3 regions of the Latilactobacillus sakei subsp. sakei DSM 20017 genome follow, and region 2 is predicted to be linked to each of the others. Evidence: predicted binding sites of a transcription regulator. Region 2 holds the regulator's gene; each other region holds the start of a gene.
The links. The regulator NrdR, encoded in region 2, represses ribonucleotide reductase genes. The targets are predictions, from matches to a motif close to ACACNATATATNGTGT.
Positions count from the first base shown of each region.

Region 1: a site for NrdR is predicted at 3,407-3,422, ahead of LEUCM_RS03225 (deoxynucleoside kinase). Genes of this name have one in related genera too.
Region 3: a site for NrdR is predicted at 3,906-3,921, ahead of pnuC (nicotinamide riboside transporter PnuC). Genes of this name have one in related genera too.

Region 1 covers NZ_AP017929.1:647,031-654,472, reverse strand. Annotated here, with positions in the region: gene serS (serine--tRNA ligase) at 109-1,383, opposite strand; gene LEUCM_RS03230 (helix-turn-helix domain-containing protein) at 1,683-3,260, opposite strand; gene LEUCM_RS03225 (deoxynucleoside kinase) at 3,469-4,131, shown strand; gene LEUCM_RS03220 (helix-turn-helix domain-containing protein) at 4,199-5,791, opposite strand; gene LEUCM_RS03215 (hypothetical protein) at 6,104-6,799, opposite strand; gene LEUCM_RS03210 (DUF3324 domain-containing protein) at 6,778-7,269, shown strand; gene LEUCM_RS03205 (amino acid permease) at 7,316-7,442, opposite strand, start outside.
Region 2 covers NZ_AP017929.1:1,060,119-1,067,560, forward strand. Annotated here, with positions in the region: gene polA (DNA polymerase I) at 1-1,833, shown strand, start outside; gene mutM (DNA-formamidopyrimidine glycosylase) at 1,845-2,681, shown strand; gene coaE (dephospho-CoA kinase) at 2,681-3,289, shown strand; gene nrdR (transcriptional regulator NrdR) at 3,838-4,311, shown strand; gene LEUCM_RS05290 (replication initiation and membrane attachment family protein) at 4,329-5,708, shown strand; gene dnaI (primosomal protein DnaI) at 5,708-6,634, shown strand; gene thrS (threonine--tRNA ligase) at 6,946-7,442, shown strand, end outside.
Region 3 covers NZ_AP017929.1:1,246,234-1,253,675, forward strand. Annotated here, with positions in the region: gene LEUCM_RS06210 (SGNH/GDSL hydrolase family protein) at 1-186, shown strand, start outside; gene LEUCM_RS06215 (VIT1/CCC1 transporter family protein) at 243-950, opposite strand; gene LEUCM_RS06220 (VIT1/CCC1 transporter family protein) at 1,011-1,691, opposite strand; gene LEUCM_RS06225 (NAD(P)H-binding protein) at 1,866-2,504, shown strand; gene LEUCM_RS06230 (MerR family transcriptional regulator) at 2,520-2,939, shown strand; gene LEUCM_RS06235 (cupin domain-containing protein) at 2,958-3,371, shown strand; gene LEUCM_RS06240 (carboxymuconolactone decarboxylase family protein) at 3,386-3,706, shown strand; gene pnuC (nicotinamide riboside transporter PnuC) at 4,011-4,769, shown strand; gene spxB (pyruvate oxidase) at 4,823-6,658, opposite strand; gene LEUCM_RS06255 (ABC transporter ATP-binding protein) at 6,862-7,442, opposite strand, start outside.

The DNA of each region.
Region 1 (7,442 bases), 410 kb from region 2:
TTTTTTAAAGCTGATGCCTGCGCTTAGATCTGAACGTCAAACAATTACTGACGTAATTATTCGCCATTCCGTGCTAATCCTCAGGATATACCCGGTTGGGTTCACACTCTAGCCAATTTTTGTCATGCCGCCCATGTATGGTACCAATGCTTCTGGGATTGTAACAGTACCGTCTTCATTTTGATAGTTTTCCAAAATAGCAGCGACTGTCCGGCCAACCGCTAATCCTGAACCGTTCAATGTGTGGACCAAGTTCACGTGGCCATCTTCGTCACGGTAACGAATTTGGGCGCGACGTGCTTGGAAGTCGGTACAATCTGAACAGCTTGAGATTTCACGGTAAGTATTTTGAGCAGGTAACCAAACTTCAATATCATAAGTCTTAGCTGATGTGAAGCTGGCATCGCCTGTTGCCAAAGTAATGACATGGTATGGCAAGTTCAATGCTTTTAAGATATTTTCAGCATCGTTAGTCATTTTTTCTAATTCATTAAATGATTCTTCAGGCTTTGTGAATTTCACCATTTCAACTTTGTTAAATTGGTGCATCCGGATTAATCCACGAGTATCACGGCCGGCACTCCCAGCTTCTGAACGGAAGGCTGGTGATAAGGCAGTGAAGTAGATTGGTAATTGTGCGCCATCTAAGATTTCATCACGGTAGAAGTTTGTCAATGGCACTTCGGCGGTTGGAATCAAGGTCATTGGTTCGCCTTCGTTAGTCATTGTGTAAACATCTTCCGTAAACTTAGGAAATTGGCCAGTCCCAAACATTGATTCGCCGTTAACCAAGTATGGTGTAATCATTTCTTCATAACCTTCTTTGGCATGTTGATCTAACATAAAGTTATAAACGGCCCGTTCAAGACGTGCACCAGCACCCTTGTAATAAACGAAACGGCTGCCTGAAACTTTAGCAGCACGTTCGAAATCTAAAATACCAAGTTTTTCACCGATATCCCAGTGTGCTAATGGTTCGAAATCAAATTCACGGGGTGTTGACCATTTACGTTCTTCACGGCTGAAGCTTTCATCCAAACCAACTGGTGCTGAGTCATCAGGGAAGTTAGGTAAGCGAACCAAGATATAGTCTACTTTTTCCTTCACTTCAGCTAATTGTGCATCTAATTCTTTAATTTCTGCACCGACGTTCTTCATAGCAGCGATTTGTTCAGTTGCATCTTCTTTATTGCGTTTAGCAACAGCGATTGCTTCTGAAGCAGCGTTTCTGTTTTTCTTCAATTCTTCAGTTTGGACGATTAAAGCGCGGCGTTTTTCATCTAAGGCAACTACCTCGTCGATTTCTGCAGCATCAATACCGCGAGTCGCTAATTTATCCTTTGCCCATTGGACATTTTCCCGAATTACTCTGATATCTAACATAGCACTCTCTCCTTTTTATAGATAATAATCAACAAAAAAAGCCTTCTCATCCCCTAAATTGGGACGAAAAGACTTCACATTCGCGGTACCACCCAAGTTCACTGATTACCAAATAACCAGTGCCCTTCATTGCTGATAACGGTCAGGTGCCGTGTAGTTATTCACTACCCACTATTACGCTGGAATACTGGATTCAATACCTTCCACCAACCGGTATCTCTCTGTCAATCCATATAGGCGCTTATTCACGTGTTTTTCTCTTGCATTAAGAATAACCCATTTGGCTATTAAATTCAATCTTAATCGGCTGACTTTTGTAACCAAAGCTCTCTTAATAAGCCATATAAACGCCCATAATGGTCACTATCCGCATTTTGATTCCACTTAAACATCACTGCATTCGGGTTAACCTTATTGGCTAACGAGATACTTGACGTTGTGATGACTAGATCGGCATCAGCCAAATCAGCATCGTCGTGCGTCACTGTCACATAACGAATATTCTTCAAAGCCATCATTAAATCAAAATAACCTAAGAATGATTGTTCTGATACTAAGACGACCTTCACCGGGTTAGTAGGTGCTACCCGTTGAACAACTTGCCGTAAGACATTATAAAGCCCGCTAACAATTTGATCGCGTAAATCGCTGATAAAATCTAATTGCTTGTCTAAGAGTAAGTAATCGACCGTATCTTCAATATCTTGTTTTAAAACGGGGTTATCCCTCAAGCGTGTGTAATCGTCCATTAAATGGTTCGCCATAATCGACATCACATCTTGTTTAAACATATAGATTGTCATGACAGTGGCCATTAATGTCTGAACTAATCCTTGATAATCTTCTTCATCCAGGTTCAAATGTTCTTCAAGATTAATTGGCACCTTAGCCATGAAATCCATTACGAATTTATGGGTCTTAGGAATATAACGTTCATAGCGATCTTCATAAGATGGCATATACTGATTATTCCCTTGTAACAAGATGGGCCCAAAGTTCATCAAGTCATAAAGGTTAAAAGATTCAGCCATTGCTTCTTCCATCGTCATCTGAGCCATTGCATTTTTAATAATTAACGCTGGCCCAATGAACGGTTGGTTAATATACGTTTTAATCATATTGGGGACTGGGTACCGCAATAAATTTTCTTCGGTAGGTCCTTGAATATAGTGCCGCTGCGCAATCCGATAGTACATTGTCACAACTAAGTATGCACCTAATTCGCGGGTTAAAACATTTGGTTTTGCCAATTGGAACCGTTCGATTGCTAAATCAAACGCCTTTAAAGCATCCAATCGATCAATCGTTTCAAATGGCCATGTGTGCCCATCAGTCGCTAGCCAGAATAAAATGATGAGGACTAAGCGAATCTTATTCTCATCACCTTCTAGGCGAATTGGATCGTAATACATGCGAATATCAAATGACCGGATTAAATCCCGAACACCTTTCAAATGCCGCAATGCGGTTGCTTTGCTGATATCGTGTGATGTCCAAAATTCTTCGAACTTCACTTCTTCACCTTTCAACAAGATGTTTACAAAATCAAAAACATCTGATTGATTCACTAAATGATAGTGATAGGCATCTAGTGGGACACTAAATAATCTTTGAATATCTTCAGTGTCTTCGCCGATAACTTCTTTTAAATCAGCGACGATACTCATATAGGTATTATATAGACTACCATAAGTCCGGTTTAATAAGGCGGCGACCTGTTTTAAATTAACGTCGTCGACTAATGGTTCATTTTTTCGAGATAATGCAATTCTTTTTTTGACGGGTAATTCATCCCGCTTCAAGCTCGCGATATCCAACAACAGACCATATTTATCATTTTCAGCCTGTGTTAAAAAAATACTGTCATTTCTATTCAACTGACTAACCTCCCGGAAAGTATCTATAATGGGCAATTTATTTTACCATTAATGACTTCGCAATGAAACCATACCTCCCCTTGATAAACAAGCGTTGCTTTTTGCGCTAAAAATGCTAGAATATTTAAGTGACGTTTGGTGATGAAACACCACATGTTGTATATCAATAACATTCAAAACACATTTTATAGTCAAAAGAGGGAGACTGATGACATTGCTCGTACTTGCTGGCACAATTGGTGCAGGAAAAACTAGTTTAACAAAATATTTATCTGATCATTTAGGAACGGAAGCTTTTTACGAATCCGTTGATGATAACGAAGTATTACCTTTATTTTATAAAGATCCTACAAAATACGCTTTTTTACTCCAAATCTATTTCTTAAATAAACGATTTGATAGTATCAAGCAAGCTTACACAGATGATAACAACATCTTGGATCGCTCAATCTTCGAAGATTCATTACTCTTCCACTTGAACGCTGATCTCGGTCGTGCCACAGCAACTGAAGTGCGCGTTTACGACGAATTGTTAGCCAACATGATGCAAGAATTACCATTTGCCGCCCACAAGAAACGTCCTGATTTATTAATCCATGTCCGCGTTAGTTTCGAAACAATGCTCTCACGGATTCAAAAACGTGGTCGTTCTTATGAACAATTAGAAGCCGATCCAACCCTCTACGACTATTACAAGGAATTAAACAGCCGTTATGACGCTTGGTACGACGCTTATGATGAAAGTCCTAAGATGCAAATCGACGGCGACGTATTAGACTTCGTTGAAAACGAAGCTGATCGTAAAAAAGTCATCGATATGATCGACCAACGGGTTAAAGAATTAAACGAACAACAATCTAAAGCAATCTAAATCTGATTTAAAAAAGGCCTGGATAAATTATTATCCAGGCCTTTTTTGCATACAAATGTGTACGTTATCAATTGAGCTCAGATTTTTCTAAGTGTGATTTTTGAATCCATAATTCGTGAACAATCCCGTATAAACGAGCGTAATGATCACTATTAGCATTCAACCGCCAAACAAACGGCACTGCTTCTGGATTGGTATAATCTGGTAAGGTGATGCTGGCCGTAGTAACCACTAAATCGGCATCCCGTAAGGCTTCATCACTAGTGCTGACATCAACGTATTGAATGTTATCCAATGCCGCCAAGACATCCATATAACCTAAATAATCTTGTTCAACCACTAAAGCAACCTTCACACGGTTAGCCGGACGATACTGTTGAATTAATTGTCGCATCAAGTTATAGTACGCTTTCACAAGCGCATCTCGATTAGGTTCAAATAATCGAAATTCTGGTTCAGATAAGAGATAATCGACTGTCTGACTAACGCCAGCCCGTAATCGTTCATTGGGCCGCAATAATTTTAAGCGTTCCATTAATTGATGTGATGCTACGGAAGTCATATCATTACCTAACACATGAATATTAGTTGTGACCACAAATAAGGCATTTTGTAACTCGTGATAGACTTTATCTGATATCTTCAAATAGCGCTGAATATCAATTGGCGTCCGTTCCAAAAAATGACGAACAAAATGATAAACTTCTGGTACATAACGTTCATAAACCATACATTCAGTAATATCAAACTGTTCTTTCGATTTTAGCGGCATTGGTCCGTATTTCATTACAAAATACAACCCGGCCGACTCAGCACGACACTGTGCAGGTGATAATTGCGCCAATGTTGCCCGTAAATTAATTGAATCTTCCGTAAAATCAGCAACCAGATAAGTATTAGTCAAATCAGGATATGGATAACGAATCAACGACATCCGATCGTCTTCTTCAATAATCTTTCCTTGCATCACTCTATAATAAGAAATCGCGATCATATAGGTGCCAATTTCACGCGTTAATAAGTTAGGCTCTTCTAGTTGATAGGCCTTAACTGCACAATCAAACGCATCATGCGCCATTTGTTGGTCAACGTCATCAAAAACCCATGTATGTCCACCAGCCGCAAGCCAATATAAGGTCACCAGCGCAATCCGAATCGCCTTTTCATCACCTTCTAAGTGAATTGGATCATACGCAATCCGTACATTAAAGGCTCGAATTAAATCCCGTACCTGTTTCAAGTGCCGCAAGACGGTTGCCTTACTACTCTTGTGCTTCTCCCAAAATGATTGGAACGACACGTTACCACCATGTAATAAAATTTGGACAAAATCATAAACATCCGAATTTTTAACCATATAAAAATGATAGGCGTCACTCGGTACCTTAAAGAGCTGCCGAGCATCATCAGTATCGGTCCCTAAGACCGCCTGCAGATCGCCCACCATGCTCATGTACATATTATATAAACTACCGTAGTTGCGATCTAAGAGCGCCGCAACCTGTTTTAAATTCACATCATCAATCAGGTAATCAACCTGTCTGGCCATACTAATTCGTTTCTTAACGGGCAGTTCATCCCACTTAACGTTAGTAATATCCAAGAATAATGCGTACTTTTCTTTCTCAGCTAGCGTCAAATAAATACTGTTCGTATTCATCTAAGTAGCACCTCCAGTCCAAACTAACTATCATTTAAAATGACTGATGAGCTAGAATTAATTTTATATTAATTTGAATCCTTTTATTACCGCAGTTCTACTATACCCTTATCAAATGCAATTAAACATTATAATCATAAATAATATTTTAGAATATTATAATAATATACATAGTATTGATTGTTAACATTGAGCTATGTTAAATAATTATTAATCTCATCCCGTTATTTTTTAGGCGTTAAATGTTAAAAACGAAACAAAAAAGAACTTAGCATCATTATTAGATTTTGCTAAGTTCCATATTAATTTTTTCTAAAGTGTCAATTGCCACCCCATTGGTGCTGTGTATGCATTCGACGATACTTTATAGTCATTTCTATATGGTAAATGAAGCTGCAGTGAGCTACTCTTGAGCGGATTATTACTCATCTTCGTTTCTAGACTCTGCGGTGTCGTATCCCGTTTCAATATGCCATCAATCCACTCACCATCGCTTTTATCTGGCGCTAGTGGCACTGGTGCTGCGGTATTGATATTATATTTAAAATTATTGGTAATATAAAACGGATTTTGACTTGTCGCATTCGCGTCTAAATAGGCTAATTTTAGGTTAAATCCGCTTAATAACGGATTATAAACAACTACCCTTGGTTCTTCCGGTGTTCCGGTATCTGCGACTGCTTTTTGGGTCAATTGAATCTCGTTGATAGCAACCGTTCTTGTTGCTTCACCAGAAGAATTACCCAAAATATCCGTACCAAATGATATTTTAGCAGGGACGGTTACTTCAAGAGACGCATCAATCTGTAACGTGAATTTAAACGTCGCAGTGGTTTCAATCTTATCCGCAGCAATTGTTGCCGCCTTGGCATCCGCCGTTGTTGCAAATTCAATCCCGCTAGTTTTAGTGAGTGGATAGCTAATCTTCTGCGCCTCAGTTTTCATGGTTCCCGCCGTCGCCTTGGTCTGATTATTTAAATCAGCCAATAAACTTTCCTTTAACGTCACAGAGGTTCCTGTTTGGGCACCGGCAGAATAACGTTGCCAATCACCTTTATCGTTATTACCGTTCCTATTATAACGAAAGCAATTGGGTCCTAACGCCGCTTAAAGTAGACGCTAAGGTTTATCGCAAGTCAAACCACAAACTACTCTACAGCAGCCATAAAAAGGGCCTCGAGATGGCACCTAACTCAAGTTTCAACTATGCCATCGAACCTGGTGATGAACCGCTTAAAGCCGGTACTTACACACTAGATATGACGGCCAAATCAGATAAGAAAACTTGGCATTTTACTAGCGAGTTTACAATCAAACGTGCAACACTCAAAGAAAACACCAAAAATGAATTGAAATCACCAGAAAAGAAGAAAAGTATTAACATCATCTGGCTGATTGTTGGCTTCAGTATCTTATTACTCATCCTGATTATTCTTTACTTACTCTACAAACTACGTCAAAAAACAAAAGAACAATAATAATGAAAAGGCGCCGAGACAGTTGTCTCGACGCCTTTTTTATTGTCTAGCGATGTTTACTAAGGTCTACTTTTTCTAATGGAATAACCTTTGTTTTATAGCGAATCTTGTAATAACTGTACAAAATGATGAACAACGGAATACTCATGTAACTAATCCCGATCGCTGTCCAA
Region 2 (7,442 bases):
GCTTTTTATCAAGAGATGAACTTTCAAAACTTTTTAAAGCAATTAAACGTGACACCAGAAGCAGTTAAACCGGCGGAAAACTATCAATATACCGTTTTGACGTTGGATAATTTAGAAACCGTTCAAGCGATTAAAACACCGGTTGCCTTCGGGATTGAAATGTTAACCGATAATTACCACACAGCCGATTTAATTGGTTTTTATATCGGCGCACCAGATCATTGGTATGTCAGTGATGATGTTGCACTACTAGCTGAACCAGTATTGAAGGATTGGTTGGAAGATGCGAGTCATCCTAAAGCAGTTTTCGATGTCAAACGGACGCAAGTCGCAGCTAATCGATTAGGTGTTCATTTAGCGGGCGTTAATTTTGATTTATTATTAGCATCTTATTTATTGAATACGACGAATAACAGCAACGATTTAGGGACGGTCGCTAATTTACACGAGTATCAAAATGTGCAAACAGACGAGGCCGTTTATGGGAAAGGTGCTAAACGGGCTGTTCCAACTGAACCAGCTTTGTTGTATCAACATTTGGTTCAAAAAGCGGCAGCCATTTATCATTTACAACCACAACTTGAAGAACAATTGAAGGAACATCAACAATTCGATCTCTTTACGGATATGGAATTACCATTGGCCCTCGTATTGGCGCAAATGGAAATAACCGGGATTCGGGTCGATGCCAGTCGCCTCCAACAAATGGGGTCAGAATTCAGCCAAACCTTGAAGATCTTGGAAGAAAAAGTTTACGCTGAAGCTGGCGAAACCTTTAACATTAACTCACCTAAGCAACTAGGCGTCATTTTATTTGAAAAAATGGGCTTACCAGTGATTAAGAAGACGAAGACGGGCTATTCAACCGCTGTTGATGTACTTGAACAATTACGGAAGGATGCACCAATTGTCCAAACAATTTTGGATTATCGTCAAATTGCCAAGATTCAATCAACGTATGTCGAAGGGTTATTGAAATCAATCCATCAAGATAATAAAGTCCATACGCGTTACTTACAAACCTTGACGCAAACTGGCCGTTTATCGTCGGTTGATCCTAACCTACAAAATATTCCAGTTCGTTTAGCAGAAGGCCGCAAGATTCGCCAAGCCTTTGTCCCAAGTCACCCAGACTGGCAAATGTTTGCTTCTGATTACTCGCAAATCGAATTACGGGTATTGGCACACATCTCAGGGGATGCCAACATGCAAGAAGCCTTTAAAGAAGACCGGGATATTCATGCAAATACAGCGATGAAGATCTTTGGCTTAAACAGTGCCGATCAAGTGACACCAGATATGCGGCGCCAAGCTAAAGCTACGAATTTTGGGATTGTTTACGGGATTAGCGATTATGGCTTATCTCAAAATATCGGCATTTCGCGGCAAGAAGCCAAACGCTTTATCGACGCTTATTTCGAACAATATCCAGGTGTTCAACAATTCATGGTTGATATTGTTAAAAAAGCGCGTGAAGAAGGCTATGTCGAAACGCTTTTCCACCGTCGTCGTTATTTACCAGATATTCACGCTAAGAACTTTAACCTCCGTTCTTTTGCAGAACGGACAGCGATGAATACGCCAATTCAAGGTAGTGCTGCGGATATTATCAAGGTGGCGATGATTTTAATGCAACAAGAATTGAAGAAGGCGAACTTGCAAGCCAGAATGTTATTACAAGTACATGATGAATTGATTTTTGAAGCACCAACTGAAGAAATACCAATCTTACAAAAATTAGTCCCAAGTGTGATGGATTCAGCCGTTAAATTAGCGGTGCCATTGAAGGTCGAAAGTGGTTTTGGCCCAACTTGGTACGATATTAAGAAATAAGGTGACGGAAAATGCCTGAATTACCAGAAGTCGAAAATGTCCGCCGGGGACTTGAAACCTTAGCGGTTGGTAAAACTGTTTCAGCAATCGATATTCGCTGGTCGAAAATCATTGTTAATCCAGATGAAGTCTTTACTGCTGGATTAGTGGGCCAACAGATTACAGCTGTTGATCGGCGGGGGAAATATTTACTAATTCGTTTTGGAGAACAGCTAACTGTTGTCAGCCATCTGCGAATGGAAGGTAAGTATGAAGTGGTCGCCAAGGAGGCACCGATTTCAAAACATACGCACGTGATTTTTGAATTCACGGATGGGCAACAGATGCGTTACCTAGATACGCGGAAGTTTGGGCGGATGCAGTTGATTGAGACCGGTCAGGAAAATACGGTAGCTGGCTTGAAGGACCTAGGGCCGGAACCAACACCGACGACCTTTTTAAAGGCGGACTTCTATCAACGGTTGCAAAAACATCACAAAGCTATCAAGCCATTGTTATTGGATCAAAAGGTTGTGACCGGTCTAGGCAATATTTATGTCGATGAAACGTTGTGGTTAAGCCATATTCATCCAGAAATACCAGCCAATGACTTGACGCGTGCTGAAACGGATCGCCTCCACGATGAGATTATTGCCGAATTAGAACTAGCGATTAATCATGGAGGGACGACGGTTAACACATTTTTGAACGCGACCGGTCATGCTGGCGCCTTCCAAGAAATGCTGCATGTTTACGGCAAAAAAGGGGTTCCTTGCGAACGATGTGGGACACCAATCGAGAAGATTAAAGTGGCACAGCGGGGGACGCATTTTTGTCCAAAGTGTCAGATTAAAAGGGATGCAAAATAATGACTTATTTCCTAGGCTTAACTGGTGGTATTGCTACCGGTAAAACAACTGTTTCGCAAATGCTAGCGCGACAAGGTATTCCTATTATTGATGGGGATCAAGTCGCACACCAAGTGTTGGCGGATAATCAAAGTGTGCAAGAACAGATTCAAGCCACTTTTGGGAAGCAGCTTGTGCAAAACGGTAAAGTTGATCGGGCAGCTTTGGGCAAATTGGTCTTTGGCAATCAAGCCGTATTAGCGCAACTCAACGCGATTACCGCACCGGTCATTCGGGAGACGATTATGACCGAGATGGCTCAGGCCAAAGCGCACCAAGTACCGCTAGTTGTTTTGGACTTACCGTTGTTATATGAACAGCACTACGAAACGGTTTGCGACGGGGTGTTAGTCGTTTATTTGCCGGTTGAAAAACAATTAGCGCGATTAATGGCGCGGAACCAATTAAGTCGCGAAGATGCTTTGAAACGGATTAACAGTCAAGCATCATTGGCTGAAAAACGGGATAGAGCAGACTTCGTGATTGATAACCAAGGCTCACTGGCTCAATTGAAAGCCCAATTAAAGACAGTTTTGGAAGGCGTGCACCATAAGTCGGGTATGTCCTGAGGATTAACACAGAATGGTGAATGATTGCTGGAAGCAATCGTTTGACATTCAGGGTTAACCGGAAGGATATGACTTATAGAACACGTTTATACCACCAATGTTCGGATACCGAAAAGGAGCTGAAGACAAAATTACTTTTGTCCCAGCTCCTTTTTTGATCTATTTGCACCATGCAGTAAATGCGCAAAAGTAACCTGGTGCGATAGTACTCTGAAACGTGGACTACCAACCTGATTCCTGTGGTTAGCGATGTCAGTCAAACAACCGATTGCATCGGTTATTCGCCTAACGCTGCTAATCCTCAGAATCAACCCGGTTGGTAACGCACGCTGGTTAAAACGTGCCTCTCGCATCAACTTTTTGTGCTTTACCACGGTGTGCGAACAATCGACTGTGTCGCTTATTCACACCACTCAGTAAATGCTCAAAAGTAACCCGGTGCGATAGGCACTCTGTTGCATGTCATGTTATAATATTGTTATACTGTCTGTTTAGAATAGTAAAATACAATTAATATTCCTTAAATTAAAAGATAAGAAGGTGTCTTTATGCTATGTCCACATTGCCATCAAAATAGTTCACGGGTAATTGATAGTCGACCAACAGATGAAGGACGCGTTATTCGGCGTCGTCGCGAATGCGAAAATTGTCAATTCCGGTTTACAACTTTTGAAAGGGTGGAGCAAACACCGTTATTAGTCATTAAGAAAAATGGGACCCGTGAAGAGTTTAACCGCGATAAATTATTACGTGGTTTAATCCGGGCTGCCGAAAAGCGACCTGTTACGATGGAACAAATGACTGAAATTGTTGATGAAGTTGAAAATAAAATCAGGGCATTAGGCGAAAACGAAGTATCGTCACAAGCTGTCGGCGAATACGTCATGGCCGTTTTACCAGGTGTCGACGAGATTGCGTATATTCGTTTTGCTAGTGTCTACCGTCAATTTAAAGACATGAATGTCTTTATGGCGGAATTGCAAGAAATGATGAAAAAAGAAAAGGCTAAAGACCAAGATTAGTCGAAAGGAGTTAGCGGATGTCAGATGCATTTGATTATTTAAGTCCTAAAGATGGGTTTATGGTGACAAAAGCTAACTATTTGAGCGATTTTGATCAAACAGTCGTCACCTATTTATACCAACCACTGATGGGGGCTGTCGCGTACAGTCTCTATCTTTTGTTATGGAGCCAATCAACACAGGCCAAGAGTCAAATGACTTTCCAAACGCATGCGACCTTGTTGAATTTATTAGGGGTTGATTTGCCGGCTTTTTATGACGCGCGCAATAAGTTAGAAGCGTTAGGCTTAATGCGGACTTATCAGAAGAATAACAATACGGGCCGCAATCTGGTGTATGAATTATACGCACCAATGCAGCCACATATTTTCTTCAATGATGATTTGTTGAGTGTCATTTTATACGAATCAGTCGGTGAGAAGCGGTTTATTGAATTGAGAGAGCATTTTAAACTACAACCAGTGCGCTCTAAGGAATACGAAGAGGTCACGAAGAACTTCTTGACGGTCTTCCACGTTCAAAATGATCATTTAACAACGGCCCCTACGGCAGTTGCTGAGGCACAAAGTACGTATCAACAAAAAAAGGCGCAAAAACCAAGTTTCACGTCAGTTGAGTTGCGCACTTTTGATTGGGCTTTATTACAAGAAGTGGTTGCACAGAATCAAATCGATACGGATGAAATTTTACGTAATGAGCAACGATTATTTAATTTGCATTATTTTTACGGATTAGACGAAATGGAATTGGGACGCTTAATCGGCCTCACCATGGATGTTGCCGACAGTCGGGTCAATATGGATGCGTTAGAACAAAACGTTTTGAATAATTATACGCGCCGACATAGCGTTCAAAATAACAGTGAACAACCGGCTAAAAAACCGCTTGAGACGCTACAAAAAGAATGGCAAAAAGCCGGCTTTAATGAAAAAGAAATGCAGTGGTTAACCGAAAGTCAGCAGTATTTACCAGTTGATTATTTGGAATATCTTAAGCAAAAAAATCATGGCTTTGTGGCGAAAAATGAAATTCGCGCATTACGTGACTTACAAAATCGCTATATCTTTAACAACGATGTTTTAAATATCTTAGTGGTTTACATCATTAGTCAGTATGAGGGCCTAACACAAGCTTTGTTAGATCGAATCGCCAATCAATGGGCGCAACAAGGGGTTAAGACGTCAGCTGACGCTATTTTACAAATCCGTGATTTCCAAACCAAACAAGAAACGAAACAAACTAAACGACAACCGCGCTATCAAGCCAAGACCAAGCAAGAAACTGTGCCTAAATGGGCCAAGTCTGATTATCAAGCGCCACAAACCACATCAAGTAAGGCGGATCAGCAAGAAATTGATCAATTACTCAAGAAAATCCGTGAAGGGCGGGAATCATAATGGAAAATATGGGCAAAGATTTAACCGACTATATGAACCGGCAACGCCTGAATCAACGCTTTAATAAATTGGTTGAAGAAGCCTTGCAAGATCCTGATGTGCAGGCCTTTATTCAGGCTAATCAGGCCGCCCTATCACAAGAAACAGTGGCGCGCAGTGCAGCTAAAATCTATGAATATGTCAATGAAAAAAAGAAAATTTTAAACGGTGAAACAACGTTGGCACCAGGTTATGCGCCTAAGTTGGTGTTGAGTAACCACTTTATCGATGTTAGTTATGAACCAACGGCGGATCTAGTTCAAAAACGCGCACAAGCCGAATTGAAGGCCCGTGTGAAGTCGATTAACATGCCTAAGGACATCGTTGAAGCGAGCCTCGCACAATATGATGCCAGTGAGCGCCAAGTGCCGTTAATCGAAGCGTTGAAGTTTGTCGAAGCTTACCGGCAAGCACCCACTGATTTTCATCAAGGCTTATATTTAAGCGGGCAGTTTGGTGTTGGTAAGACTTATCTACTGGGCGCAATCGCTAATGAATTAGCACTACAAGGCTTTGAAACGACGTTGATCCATTTCCCGACCTTTGCAGTTGAGATGAAAAATGCGATTGGCCAAAATAACGTCCTCGAAAAGGTCAACCAAATCAAAAAAGCACCAATTTTAATGATTGATGATATCGGTGCGGATGCCTTGAGTGCTTGGGTTCGGGATGAAGTATTAGGCATTATTTTGCAATACCGGATGCAAGAACAACTAGCGACTTTCTTCAGCTCTAATTTTACGATGAACGAATTGGAGAAACATTTAACAACCAGTCAGCGTGGCGATGAAGAACCGGTGAAGGCTGGTCGAATTATGCAACGCGTGCGTTATTTAGCCCGTGAGGTTGAAGTCAGCGGTCAAAATAGACGTTTACAATCAAATTAATACTTGCGTAAAGTCAGATTAAGTGTTTTAATAGAGTCAATCAACGATGAAAGATACCTTTTAAATGGCAATATTGATCAGGGAGAAAAACATAACTGAAAGTTTTTCATAAGGACATTTAATTGACCACTTTCTAGAGGCTTAAGTCAGTCGGGTCGTTTCCGTTAAAGACGCTTAAAGTTGGAGAATCAGTGTTTGATTCTCAATCTGGGTGGAACCGCGAAATCAATTCGTCCCTGAGGTGCATATTTGTATGCGTCTCAGGGACTTTTTTTATTGTTGATTACAAAAATAAGAAGGAGTGTTCAAGCATGGCAGAAATTCAATTAACTTTTCCAGATGGTGCTCAAAAAACATTTGAGCAAGCAACAAGTTTACTAGACGTTGCAAAATCAATCAGTACGAGCTTGGCAAAAAAGGCAATCGCCGGAAAATTTAACGGTGAAGTGGTTGATTTACAACAACCACTTTTGGAAGACGGGGCAATCGAAATCATCACTAAAGATGATCAAGCGGTTAACCTAACTGCCACTTGGCATACTGCAGCTTTCGTATTAGCTGCTACTTTAAGTCAACACTATCCAGAAATGCAATTTGGCGAAGTAATGGCAACCGAAGATGGTTTCTATTACGATACAGATAATGAAGCTGGCCAAGTTGCTGTAACAGATTTACCAGAAATCAAAACAGAAATGGCTAAATTAATCCAATCAGGTGAAGCAATTTCACGTGTCAGTGTTTCAAAAGATGACGCTAAGAAATTATTTGCCGGCCAAACTTATAAACTTGCTTTATTAGACGAAGTTGA
Region 3 (7,442 bases), 190 kb from region 2:
TACGAAAAGGCAATTGTTCAAGTCACTGAATTGCTAGGAATTACGCATATCAGTCTCTTTAATCAAAAGGCATTATCTTTTGCCGATGCGCAACAAGCAGAAGCTCTTAGTCTCGATAGTTTGCATCCCAATGATGCCGGTCATGAAAAGATTGCCTGGTTTCTGATAAATAAAATTAATCATTAAAAAAAGCCTTGGCACAAAAATCACTTTTGTCCCGAGACTTTTTTAGTTATTTAAATTTAGAAAAGTTGGCCGATGCCGTAGTGAATAGCCATGGTGACTAGGCCGATTAGAATGTTCCGAATAATCGAAACTTTGACCTTACCGTCACCAAGTTTAGCACTGATATAAGCTGTAATGGAAACCGCCACAGTAACGGCAATGATGGTCCCCGTCATTTTGTAGGCTTCAGGGAGAATAATCATAGCAAATAATGGGAAAACACCACCGAAGGCTGCGGAGAAAAGAGAAGCAAAGGCTGCTGCCCAAGGATTCATATAATGGCCGAGTTCTAAATCGTATTTAACGTTGACGATGGTCGCTAAAGGTTTTTTCGACATGAGATCTTTGGCAATCGCTAGTGAGGTTTCTGGTGTAACGCCTTTTGATTCGTAGAAGGCTTGCACTTCTTTGATTTGGCCTTCCTTATCATGAATTAAGCGTTGTTGTTCAATGGCAACGGCGGCTTTTTCAGTGTCACTTTGAGAACTAACGGAGGCATATTCGCCAGCGGCCATTGAAAAGGCACAGGCTAGCAGGTCTGCTAAGCCAGCGATAAAAATCGTGAAATTATTAGTTGTGGCGGCGGCAACACTAAAAAGTACGCCAACGACGGTTAAAATCCCGTCATTGGAACCTAAAACACCAGCCCGTAAGGTATTCATCTTTTCTTCCATTGTTTGGTGGGGCTTTTCAATTGAAGGGGTAGTTGTTTTTGAAATCGACATAGAAAAGGATCCTTTCGAGAAAAAATAATTGTGCGTTTTAAAAATCAGTTAGGTAAGCGTTTATTGTTTGAACAATGTCCCGATTGCGTAAGTGACAATCATGGTTAATAAACCGGAGACGACGTTTCGAATAATGGCTTTGGAACGATTAGCTTTGCCAAGGGCAGCGGCGCTATAACCAGTAATAGCTAGGGCAATCATCACCGCGATGATAGTTGCGATAACGCTAATGCGATTAGGAAATAGGGTAATTGCTGCTAGTGGCAAAATAGAACCAATAGGAAATGAAATAAATGAAGCAATCGCAGCTGCATAAGGATTTGTGAAGGCGTTAGGTAAAAAGCCGTATTTTTCCCGGATAACAGTTGTTAGTGGGTCAGCCGTCATCATTTCTTGGGTGGCTTTAGTCGCTAATTCCGGAGCGATACCCGTTTTAATGTATTTTTGACGGACAAAGGCGCTTTGAGATTCATAATTACTTTTGAGATTGAGTTGTGTGTTGAAAATGGCCATTTCTTGAGCATCTTTTTGTGTGCTGACAGAGACGTATTCGCCCATCGCCATCGAGATGGTGCCGGCTAACATGCCGGCAATCCCTGAGATAAAGATGGCGAAGTGATCGCTAGTGGCACCGGCAACCCCAATAACAATACCAGCAACGGAAAGAATGCCGTCGTTGGCGCCCATCACACTGGCTCGCATGACGTTAATTTTTTGAGCAAGAGATAATTTTTTAGTCACAGTAAAGCCTCCAATAACCTTTATTACTTTATAATCATTATAAACTACGATTTGTAATACTTCAACCGATTACTTTTAAATTGCGCAAAATTGAAATATTTTTTAAATTAAAGCTTGCCTTATAGTCCACTAGAAGGTGTATTCTACAGTTACTGAAGTGAAGGAGTGACGATCATGAGCAAAATATTAGTATTGGGTGCGGCAGGCCAAGTCGCACAGCTCGTTATTCAAGATTTATTAGCAGCTAAGCAACACGAGTTAGTTTTATATCTGCGGAATGCTGAACGATTGGCAGCTTTAAAAACAAATCCGCATGTGACGATTATCGAAGGCGATGTTTTGGATCAAGCGCGATTAACGACAGCTTTGAAGGGGATCGATATCGTCTATGCTAATTTAGGTGGCGAATTTGAACCTTTAATGAAGACTGCCGTCAAAGCAATGACAGCGACCGGTGTTAAACGGTTGATTTATATCAGTGGGCTAGGTCTTTATCATGAAGTGCCGGGAGAATTTGGTGCGTGGAATGAACGTGCTGTGGGTCACGATGTCATGGAAGATACACGTAGAGCGGCAGCAATCGTTGAACAATCGCCATTAGACTACACGATTTTACGGTGTGCTTATATGACCGATGAACCGATTGTTGATTATGAATTAACGGAAAAAGGGACACCATTTAAAGGGACGATCATTTCACGACAGAGTATCGCCAAGGTGGTGGTAGACCTAATTGATCAACCAACCCTTGGTATTCGCGCAAGTTGGGGGATTAATCAGCCTAATACGGACGGTGATCGACCGGTTTATTAAAAGGAGGCGTCTATTTTGGCAGAAAAACATTATAAGATTGGTGAATTTGCAGCGCTAGTAGGATTATCAACGTATACGTTGCGCTATTACGAGGAACAAGGTTTAATCAAACCACAACGGGACGCAGCCGGTTTACGCTATTACACGTTAGAGGATGTTAAATGGGTCGGTTTTGTCCTCCATCTAAAAGGGACGGGGATGCGGATTACCGAATTACAGAACTATGTTGAACTACGGGCACAAGGAGATTCTACAATTGAGGCGCGCAAGGCGCTATTGCAGCAGGTTAAAGCACGCGCTGAAGCCGAAGTCGCTGAGCTACAAGCGAACTTGGTGATAATGGGCCGTAAAATAGACTGGTATGATGGCAAATTAGACCAGTCGATAGATCAATTAGAAAGCTTTGAAACCTATTTACAGAGATTCGAATCATAATAAAGTGAGGTTATTGAAATGGTTAAAAATGAACGATTAAAAACAGAACAATTATTTACAGTAGGGGAACCGAATGTGGCTTACCAAGATTTTTTTGTTGGGCAAAGCTATTTATCAATGTTGGTTAACGAACCAGATGTGAATGCTAATGTTGGCAATGTCACGTTTGAACCAGGTTGTCGCAATAACTGGCACATTCATCATGATGGTTATCAAATTTTGTTAGTCACTGGTGGTGAAGGCTGGTACCAAGAAGCCGGGAAAGCAGCACAACATTTGGTGCCGGGTGATGTGATTGTCACTAAAGACGGGATTAAACATTGGCATGGTGCCACTAAGGACAGTTGGTTTAGCCACATCGCAATCACAGCTGGAACACCTGAATGGCTAGAGGCTGTTTCTGATGCTGATTATGACGTATTAACAAATTAAAAGGAGGTTTTAAAATGGCAAAAAAACAAACGGCAGGTCGCGATTTATTAGGTGATTTTGCACCTAAGTTCGCTGAATTAAATGATGATGTTTTATTTGGACAAGTCTGGTCACGAGAAGCAGAACTACCAGCGCATCAACGGAGTTTAATTACAATTAGTGCATTAATTTCTGGTGGTAATTTCGAACAGTTACCAGCACATCTAAAAATTGGCAAGGAAAACGGCATTACCGAGGCAGAAATTGTCGAAGTTATCACGCATCTGGCCTTTTATGTGGGTTGGCCAAAAGCTTGGTCGGCAATGAACGCCGCTAAAACAATTTACCGGGCTTAAAAAGTATTTAAAAAGTGTCGTTCAAATTAAATTGAGCGACACTTTTTTTGAGCGAATTGATAAGGTGGACAACTATCTTTTTTTAATTGGACTAGTTCAGCGCTTGCATTGGCGTACTACCAAGCATTCTAAAAATTACGATTTGAGAGCTACCATATTTTGAATTAAATACAAGAGTTTAAATTTAAAAAGTCTGCGTGTACTATATATAGTGTTGTTAATTCTTCGAAGGCACCAAGATATAGAAAATGGTGTTGACGATCTGAATAAATAACTAATTTGATATAAAGAGGGTTTTTGATCAATGCAAGATAGTCGTGCAATCGCCAGTGTATTTAATCCAAAGTGGTATATCCAACAAATGAAGGGCTGGACAACAGCCAGTTATGGCTTATTAATGTTTGGTTTGGGTTTTATTTTAGCTGCCACAGTTTCAGGTGGACCAATTAACAGTGTTTCAATCTTAACGATGTTTGCGGGCATGTTAGGTTTTACATGTACGATTAGTATCACTAATACCAAACCCTTAAATGGTGTTTTTGGGATTATTTCTGCGTTAATCTACATTATTGTGGCTTACAACGCTAAAAACTATAATGATATGTTATTACAAACAGTCTACATTATTATGTTAGATATTCCGGTCTTATTGATGCCAGATTGGGCACAAAATGTCGATAAAAAAGTCCGTGGTCTTGCGAGTCGCGGTAAGGGTCTTCGTAACTGGGTACTGACGTTATTATTCTTCGCTGCTTCAGTAGGGTTGTTATATCTCTGGGAAAGTAATATGACAGATAGCCCACGGCCGTTGATTGATAGTGTTGCCGCTTCGGTTGGCTTTACTGGTGCGTTATTGACAACGTTACGTTTTAAAGAAAGTTACTACTTCTGGTTTATTCAAAGTATTGTTTCGATTACGTTATGGGGCATCACAGCGATGCAAGGCGGTTCTAACTGGGTACTCTTCTTCACCTACATCTTGTACTTATCAAACGATTTAGTATCATTCTTCGATAAGAATGTTGTTTGGTTCCATCCAAAAGAAACGATTGCTGAAAATTAAAGCATCAAAAAAGCATCCTAATATGTGTTAGGATGCTTTTTTATTTGAAAATATTAGAGTTCAACGCCATTTTCTGCGAATAATTCTGGCAACGTTTTAAGTGATTGGCCATCATATTCAGCGAAGAAATCAGTAACGCTGTATTCTTTGCCGGCAGGACGAGAAGCATCATAGCTTGCGCTAATTGATTCTGTAAGCTTGCCATCTTTGATGGTTAATTCTAATTCTTCAACAGGAATACTACGTTTGTCAGTAATCTTGGCATCGATTAAGAATGGGCGACCTGCTTTTGTGACTTCAAGAGCTTTGTCAAAAGCGGCAGGTAATTCTTTAGAAGAACGAACGGTGATTGATTCAACGCCCATTGCTTGGGCAATCATCGCGAAGTCTTGATCTTCGATAAAGATTCCTGAATAATCCATTGGTAAATCATCTTGTTCACTCTTAATGAAGTTTAATGAAGCATTAGAAGTGATGATATTGATGATTGGTAATCGGTATTTCTTTTCGGTGATTAAATCTTGCATCACCATTGAAAAGGCACCATCACCAGCAATATTGAAGACTTGACGATCTGGGTAGCTGAGTTGACCAGCTAAGGCACCAGGCACGCCTGACCCCATTGAAGCAAAGAGGGCTGAAATGACCCATTTATTCTTCGGTGTTAAGTGCAAGTGGCGGAAACTATTGATGATATTATCACCAACATCAATTGAAAAGACAGCATCTGGGTCAGCAATCCGATTGATTTCTTTATAGATTGGTTCAAATTCAAGTGGATCAGATGGCCGATTTGTTAAGGCATCAAGATAAGCTTGCCAGTTCTTCATATCAGCAACGGCAGCCTTGAAGAATGGACTTGGTGCAGCAGCTTGACTACGGGCAACCACTTTTTCAACAAAAGTAGTTGCATCTGACCAGATACCAAAATCTAAGAAATGGTGACGGCCAAATTGTGCTTCGTCATTATCGATTTGAACGAATTTAAAGTCGTGTGTCCGGTAAATTAAGTTAGCAAATGGGAAGTCGGCACCGATGGCAATCACAAGATCACTAACGGCCATGATTTCATCGGCAGCTTTTGAAGCAGCCCGGTTAGCCATGCCTAAGTTACCTTCATAACTATCAGGTACTAAGCCTTTTGCAAGACCAGTCATGACGATTGGAATTTGTAATTTCTTCGATAATTCAACGAGTTTGTCGCCGCCATCTTTAATCCCACGACCGACGTGGATCACAGGCCGTTTGGCATCTTTGACCATTGCTAAGAATTGGTCAACTTCTTCATCAGTAGCAACAGGACCGGCAACTTGTTTACGATCTGTTGGTGAGCTTGAGCTGTATGGTGTGTCTGGAATTTCAACGTAACCAAAGTTATTAGGAATAATAACAACTGCAACACCCTTGTGTTTGTATGCTTCACGAATAGCCTTATCAACAACATATGGTAGACTTTCTGGCGTCATAACGAGGCGGTTATAAACGGAAACGTCATCAAACATTGGATTTTCATTAAATTCTTGGAAGTAGTTGTAGTTCATATTTGTATTTGGAACTTGACCAACTAATGCTAAAACAGGGGCGTGATCTTCTTTAGCATCGTATAAGCCTGTCAAAAGATTTGTTGCACCAGGACCAGCAGAACCAAAAGCAACCCCAATTTTACCCGTTAATTTAGCATCAGCAGCGGCAGCAAGTGCACCAACTTGTTCATGACGTACTTGGATATATTTAAGTCGGTCTTGTTCAACCGTTAATGCACGCATTGTTGAATTAAATGAGCCACCAGGATAACCAAAAACATGGTCAACTCCCCAAGATTCAAGAACGCGAAGCATTGCAACGCTTGCTGGAATAGTTTTTTGCATTTCAGTATTTGTACCAGTCATAGTAAAAGAACTCCTTTAAGTGAATTAACGATTTAGGTTGCGCACAACCTTATGACATATAATTTAGCACACGTTGAAATCGATTACAAGCGTTTCGCTTCTTTTATCAACGGACTGAACTAATTACTGGTATTGTGACAAAATAAAATAACAAGTATCCCATATTCTGAACATGATTCAGAACTAGGAACGCTTGTTATTTTTTAGGCATTAAGATAATTAAGGAGTTTTTCAGTTGTTAGTTGTTGTTTTTCCACCGCATTAAAATCAGCAATTAATTGACCGGCTTTTAACACTAAAAGGCGGTTGCCATAACGCAAGGCATCTTCCAAATCATGAGTAATCATCAAACAGGTGAGTTGATTATCCTGAATGGTTTGATCTGTAAAAGCCATCAGTGCCTGGCTTGAAACGGCATCTAGGGCAGATGTATGTTCATCTAATAGTAGCAATTCAGGTTTTTGAATAGTTGCCATCAAGAAGTTAAGGGTTTGACGTTGTCCACCAGATAAGGCGCTGACCGGTCGGTTAAGCTGTTGCTCTAGATGATTGGGTAAGGTTTTGGCGAGAGCCTTAATTTGTGGTAATTGTTGTTTTAGACGACGGGGCAACAAACGACGCCGCTGACCACGCCGCATGGCTAATAGGATGTTTTCGGCGACGGTCATATCAGCGGCTGTCCCTAATTTAGGATCTTGATAAACACGACTAATTAAACGTGTCCGCTGTTGGGCAGATTGCTTGGTAATCTCTTGCCCATTAAAAATAATTTGGCCACTCGTCG